One region of the Streptomyces sp. NPDC030840 genome, then DNA from elsewhere that is predicted to be linked to it. Evidence: riboswitches for the same ligand, from Rfam matches in the RefSeq annotation. Region 1 holds a riboswitch; the other holds the start of a gene.

Region 1 (3,401 bases):
GGCCAGCGCCTCGGCGAACGCCCGGTTGTACGCCTCGTACGACGCCCACTGCCGCCGGAACTCCGCGTCGAAGACCGGCTCCAGAGGCGTCTGGTACAGCATGTGGTGCACGAACCAGAGCACGGAGTTGGCGATGCCGTTGTACGCGTCCGCGTGCGTGGCGGCGTCGATGTCGAGCATCCGCACGCCGGGCTCGCCGATTCCGCGCCGTACGGCCTCGCGGTCGCCCTCGCTCAGTGCCGAGCACACCCACACCGCGCCGGCTTCCGGCCCGATCGCCGACAGCCCCGAGACCAGGCCGCCTCCGCCGCGCTTGGCGGTGAGCTCGCCCGTCGTCTCGTCCAGGGTGTACGAGACCGGGCCGCGGTTGGACGCGACGAGGATGGGGGCGCCGGTGGTGGAAGCGGAGGCCATGTTCGTCAACCTAGCCCCTGTCGCATCCGCTCAAACGTGCGGTTCCGTCGTGTGGCCCAGGGCGCCTATGAGCTCGGGGGGAACTGTTGTTGCGCGCGTGCGGGTTCGGCGTGGCTTGTCGCGCCCATGCGGCGGAGCCGCATATCGACACAGCCCCGCGCCCCTTTACGATCACGCCGCCTTGCGTTCCGCGTACTCCTCGATCTCCGTCATCGGCGGCCTCTCCTCCGTGTCCACCGAGTACGTGCGTGGCTCGAAGCCCGTCGCGCCCCGTTCGAACTGGGTCAGGGCCGGGCGGATCAGGTGGCCGCGGGCCAGGCGGAGCTGGGCGGTGCGGTAGATCGCGGCGGACATGCGGCCGAGGGCCTGGCCGTCCTGGTGGCGGTGCTTGCGGACGCCGACGTCGACCTGGGCGAGGGCGTCCAGGCCCACCAGGTGGAGGGCGTCGACCAGCATGCCGAGCTCCACCCCGTAGCCGACGGGGAAGGGGAGCCGTTCCAGCAGTGAGCGCCGGGCCGCGTACTCGCCGCCCAGCGGCTGGACGAAGCCGGCGAGCTGCGGCCAGTGCATGTTGAGCAGGGGGCGCGCCATGAGTTCGGTGACCCTGCCGCCCTGGCCCGCGGCGCCGCCGAGCGGGCGGTCGTACATCGCCTTGACCAGGTCGACGCCCGGGTCGGTGAGCAGCGGGCCCACGATCCCCAGGACGAAGTCCGACGAGAACTCCTTCAGGTCCGCGTCGACGAAGCAGACGATGTCCCCGCGGGTGACCAGCAGGGAGCGCCACAGGACCTCGCCCTTGCCGGGCACGGCCGGGAGACGGGGGAGGATCCGGTCCCGGTGCACCACCGTCGCGCCCGCGGCGGCGGCCACCTCGGACGTGCGGTCCGTCGATCCCGAGTCGACGACGACGATCTCGTCGACGAGCGGGACCTGCTGCATGAGGTCGTGACGGATGATGGCGACGATCTCGCCGACCGTCTCCTCCTCGTTGAGCGCGGGCAGCACGACACTGACCGACTGGCCCGAGTGACGTTTGGCGGCCAGGACGCGGTGGAGCGGGCGATCGGTCACGGACCAGGAGCGTGTGCTCAGCCAGCGCTCGACTTCTTCCAGCACAGTCTGGGGCTCCTCACTCTTCGACCACGGTAACTCTGCGTGTGATCCATCTCGCGGTTCGGACGGCTATCTCAACTCTCCTGGCCTTCGGTTACAGTCTTGAACAACGCGGATGACCATCGCATTGCGGGGTCACCGTCGCGTTTCAAAGATCAACAAGCACGTACACAACCGCAGACACAACCGCATACCGCTCATCCAGAGGGGCAGAGGGACACGGCCCGATGAAGCCCCGGCAACCCTCCAGCCGGTCTGACCACGTCGATGTGGTGAGGCTCCCGGCTAGGGAAGGTGCCAAATCCGTCTCACGGCGAGATGCGTCGTGAGGAAGATGAGGAGAAAGGGCCTCGCCTCACATGGCTGCGCAGACTGTTGCCACCGAATCCACCCCCGCCGCCGGCTCCACCGTCGACCTCGGCCCCGCCGCGGCCCTGAGCTGCCGCGAGTGCGGTCACCGCGTCCTCCTCGGACCGGTCTTCGCCTGCGAGGAGTGTTTCGGCCCGCTGGAGATCGCGTACGACTTCTCCTCCTACGACACGGAGGAGCTCAGGAAGCGCATCGAGGCGGGCCCCGCGAACATCTGGCGCTACGCGCCCCTGCTGCCCGTCCCGGCCGACGTGGCCGGCAAGCCCAACCTCAACCCCGGCTGGACCGCCCTCGTCAAGGCGGACAACCTGGCGCGGGAGCTCGGCGTGACCGGCGGACTGTATGTGAAGGACGACTCCGGCAACCCCACGCACTCCTTCAAGGACCGGGTCGTCGCCCAGGCCCTTGAGGCCGCGCGGGCCTTCGGCTTCACCACCCTCTCCTGCTCCTCGACCGGCAACCTCGCCGGTGCCGTGGGCGCCGCCGCCGCCCGCGCCGGCTTCCGCTCCTGTGTCTTCATCCCGCACGACCTGGAGCAGGGCAAGGTCGTCATGGCCGCCGTCTACGGCGGTGACCTCGTCGGCATCGAGGGCAACTACGACGACGTGAACCGCTTCTGCTCCGAGCTCATCGGCGACCCGGCAGGCGAGGGCTGGGGCTTCGTCAACGTCAACCTGCGGCCGTACTACGCCGAGGGCTCCAAGACGCTGGCGTACGAGATCTGCGAGCAGCTGGGGTGGCAGCTCCCCGACCAGATCGTGGTTCCCATCGCCTCCGGCTCCCAGCTGACGAAGATCGACAAGGGGCTGCAGGAGCTGATCAAGCTCGGGCTCGTCGAGGACAAGCCGTACAAGATCTTCGGCGCGCAGGCCGAGGGCTGCTCCCCGGTGTCCGTCGCCTACAAGGCCGGCCACGACGTCGTCCGGCCGCAGAAGCCGGACACCATCGCCAAGTCGCTCGCCATCGGCAACCCGGCGGACGGTCCGTACGTGCTCGACATCGCCCGCCGGACGGGCGGGGCCGTGGAGGACGTGAACGACGAGCAGATCGTGGACGCGATCAAGCTGCTGGCGCGCACGGAGGGCATCTTCGCGGAGACGGCGGGTGGCGTGACCGTGGGTGTGACGCGCAAGCTGATCGAGAACGGTGTCCTCGACCCCACGTTGACGACCGTCGTCCTCAACACCGGTGACGGGCTCAAGACGCTGGACGCGGTTGCCGGTACGGGGATGACGGCGACCATTCGTCCCAACCTGGACTCGTTCCGCGAGGCGGGCCTCGCGTAGGGCTCCGCCCGGAGCGCCGTAGGACTGCGGGGCGTCTTTGGACTGCGGGTTGTCCGTGGCTGGGCGCGCCCACGCGGCAGAGCCGCACAGTGATACAGCCCCGCGCCCCTTTTGGGGGCGCTGCCCCCCATCAACCACGAGCAGTACCCCACCGGAGGTCCCACCCCATGAGCGTCACCGTTCGCATCCCCACCATCCTGCGTACCTACACCGGCGGTC
Region 2 (3,401 bases), on a different contig from region 1:
GCTCGCCACGCGCACGGCCGAAGGGCCCCGTCCGTTGTTCGGACGGGGCCCTTCGCCGTGCCTCTGGCTGGATAGGGTGGACCCGTTGAGATCCGTGGAACCGATCCGTTGATCGGTTGCCCCATCACCCAGGAGCGGCTTATGAGCGCTGTGATCCCCGCTGGAGGCGACACCGCGGCGGGCCGCTCATGGCCCGCGCTGCTGAACGGACTGCTGGACGGCCGCGACCTGACGGCGGACGACACCGCCTGGGCGATGGACCTGATCATGCGCGGCGAGGCCACGGACGCGCAGATCGCCGGCTTCGTGGTGGCGATGCGGGCCAAGGGGGAGACCGTCGAGGAGATCGCCGGCCTCGTCCGGACGATGTACGCGCACGCCAACCTGATCGAGGTGTCCGGCGCGACCGTCGACATCGTCGGTACGGGCGGCGACGGCGCGAAGACGGTGAACATCTCCACGATGTCGTCGATCGTCATCGCAGGTACGGGCGCGAAGGTCGTCAAGCACGGCAACCGGGCCGCGTCGTCGGCGTCGGGCGCCTCGGACGTCCTGGAGAAGCTCGGCGTCAATCTCGAACTGACCCCGCAGCGGGTGGCCGAGGTGGCCGAGGAGGCCGGGATCACCTTCTGCTTCGCGATCAAGTTCCATCCGGCGCTGCGCCATGTGGGCGCGGCACGTGGGCAGTTGGGCATCCGCACGGTGTTCAACGCGCTCGGTCCGCTGACCAACCCCGCGAAGGTGCGGGCCCAGGCGGTCGGGGTCGCCGATCCGCGGATGGCGCCCATCGTCGCCGGTGTCTTCGCCGAGCGCGGCAACTCCTCGCTGGTGTTCCGCGGTGACGACGGGCTGGACGAGCTGACGACGACGTCGACGTCGCGGGTGTGGGTGGTCCGGGACGGCAAGGTCACGGAGGAGACCTTCGACCCGCGGGACGTCGGTCTCGAGCTGGTGCCCGTGGAGGCGCTGCGGGGTGCCGACGCGTCCTACAACGCGGATGTGGCGCGGCGGTTGCTCGCCGGGGAGCCGGGGCCCGTGCGGGACGCCGTGCTGTTGAACTCGGCGGCGGCGCTGGTGGCGCTGGAGCCGGGGGACGGGCCGCTCGCGGCCCAGCTCCGTGCGGGTATGGACAGGGCAGCGGAGTCGATCGACTCGGGGGCCGCACGGCGGGTGCTGGAGCGGTGGGTGACGGCGAGCAACGCGTGACGGTGCCCCTGGGGCTGGGCGGGTGCGTCGGGTGCGGGTGAGTGGGGGGCTGGTCGCGCAGTTCCCCGCGCCCCTGAAAAGCACGGTCGCGGCCGGAGAACAGCCAGCGCCGCCCCGCACCATCCAGCCCCTCCGGCGCCGCGTCATCCCGCCATCCGGACATCCCACTTGCGCCCGGATGATCGTGTGGCAAGATGCTTGGCAGGTCATGAGCGACAGTCACAAGGCCCCGGCCGGCTGTCCGGCAACCCTCCGTCCGTGGCGGGGTGCCCCGGGTGAAGACCAGGCCGTAGGCAGCGAGGTCTACGGCAAGCGCGGACCCCTCGCGATAACCAGGGGTCCTGGTCGTCGAGGAGCCTTCCGTGAGCAAGCGAATGCGATAGGGCCGCAGAGCCCCGCCTCCGCACACCCTTTTCCCCTTCACCCGCGCTTGAGCCACGCAACGCCGCACCACGGCCGCTCGCGCGGTGAATCCCACCTGCCTTCACGGGAGTTCCGCCATGTCCGTCATCACCGCTGCCACCGGCCAGTCCCTCCACACCCCGCTGCCCGTCCTGGGCCGTGACGTCACCGTCCCGCTCGTGACCGGTGGCGAAGTCACGTACGCCGCGCTGGACTACGCCGCCAGCGCCCCCGCCCTGCAGCGCGTCTGGGACGACGTCGCCGCGTACGCGCCGTACTACGGCAGCGTGCACCGCGGCGCCGGCTACCTCTCCCAGCTGTCCACCGACCTCTTCGAGAACGCCCGCAGGACCGTCGCCGAGTTCCTCGACTGCCGGGACGACGACCAGCTGGTCTTCACCCGGTCCACCACCGACTCGCTGGGCCTCCTCGCCGCCGCGCTCCCCGTCGGCTGCCAGGTCTTCGTGTTCGAGACCGAGCACCACGCCGCGCTGCTGCCCTGGCGCGGCGCCCGCGTCACCTACCTCGACGCCCCCCGCACGCCGGCCGAGGCCGTCGCCACCCTGGAGCGCGCCCTCGCCGACCGCGACCCCCACGGGCCCGCCCTCGTCTGCGTCACCGGCGCCTCCAACGTGACCGGCGAGCTGTGGCCCGTCCGCGAGCTGGCCGCCGCCGCGCACGCCCACGGCGCCCGCATCGTCCTGGACGCCGCCCAGCTCGCGCCCCACCACCCCGTCTCCGTACGGGAGCTGGACGTCGACTGGGTCGCCTTCTCCGGGCACAAGCTGTACGCGCCCTTCGGTTCCGGCGTCCTGGCGGGACGCGCCGACTGGCTGCGCGAGGCCGAGCCGTACCTCGCGGGCGGCGGCGCGAGCCGGAAGGTGTCCCGGCGCACGGACGGGGGCGTCGACGTCGAGTGGCACGACACCGCCGCGCGCCACGAGGCCGGGTCGCCCAACGTCATCGGCGCCTACGCCATCGCGTCCGCCTGCAAGGCCCTCACCGAGGCCGGGTTCGACACCCTGGTCGCCCGCGAGCAGCACCTCGTCCGCACGGTCCGCGCGGGCCTCGCCGAGGTCCCCGAGGTCAGGATCCTCTCCCTCTTCGGCGAGGACGCCCCGCGGGTCGGCGTCCTCTCCTTCGTCGTCGAGGGCTGGAACAGCTCGCACTTCGCCGCCGCCCTCTCCGCCGAGTACGGGATCGGCGTACGGGACGGCCTCTTCTGCGCCCACCCACTGGTGCGGACGCTCCTCGGCGGTGACCCGCAGACCCAGGGCGAGTGCGGCGCCCCCGAGGCCGCGCCCGGCGAGAAGTCCCTCAACGCGATCCGCGTGAGCTTCGGGGCCGGGACGCCGGACGAGCACGTCGAGCGGTTCGTCCGCGCGGTCAAGGAACTCGTCCGGGACGGCGCCCGGTGGAACTACCGTACGGAGGACGGGCGTTGCGTGCCCGACACCTCCGCGTGAGGCATCCCGGCGGGCACCGGTAGCCGGGCGCCGAGCAGGATCATGCGCAGCGCGCGCTCGGTGGCGTCGGTGAGGAGTTCGGAGGCCCGGACCAGCGCCTCGGCCAGCGCCATCGGAGCGGGCAGGATGCCGTGACAGGCGTCCACGCCCGGCACCTCGTGCGCGCCCTCGCCGAGCGTGCCCGCCAGGGCGAGCACCGGCCGCCCGTGCAGTTTGGCGCGGCGGGCCACCTCGGCCGGGACCTTGCCGCGCGGCGTCTGGTGGTCCAGCGCCCCCTCGGCGGTGACGACCAGGTCGGCGCGGGCCAGCCGGGCGTCCAGGTCGAGG

What was found. Region 1 has a riboswitch for S-adenosylmethionine ahead of thrC (threonine synthase). Riboswitches for the same ligand answer to the same signal wherever they lie in the genome.
Region 2: it holds a riboswitch for S-adenosylmethionine, as region 1 does, so the genes downstream of both, ACZ49J_RS12565 (aminotransferase class V-fold PLP-dependent enzyme) here and thrC (threonine synthase) in region 1, are expected to answer to the same signal.

Annotation. Positions count from the first base shown of each region.
Region 1 covers NZ_JBVIEE010000036.1:81,053-84,453, reverse strand. Annotated here, with positions in the region: gene ACZ49J_RS43165 (alpha,alpha-trehalose-phosphate synthase (UDP-forming)) at 1-414, opposite strand, end outside; gene ACZ49J_RS43160 (glucosyl-3-phosphoglycerate synthase) at 586-1,530, opposite strand; SAM riboswitch class I at 1,722-1,868, shown strand; gene thrC (threonine synthase) at 1,887-3,182, shown strand; gene ACZ49J_RS43150 (MoaD/ThiS family protein) at 3,350-3,401, shown strand, end outside.
Region 2 covers NZ_JBVIEE010000004.1:488,691-492,091, reverse strand. Annotated here, with positions in the region: gene trpD (anthranilate phosphoribosyltransferase) at 142-1,206, shown strand; SAM riboswitch class IV at 1,411-1,527, shown strand; gene ACZ49J_RS12565 (aminotransferase class V-fold PLP-dependent enzyme) at 1,707-3,074, shown strand; gene ACZ49J_RS12560 (glycerate kinase family protein) at 3,029-3,401, opposite strand, start outside.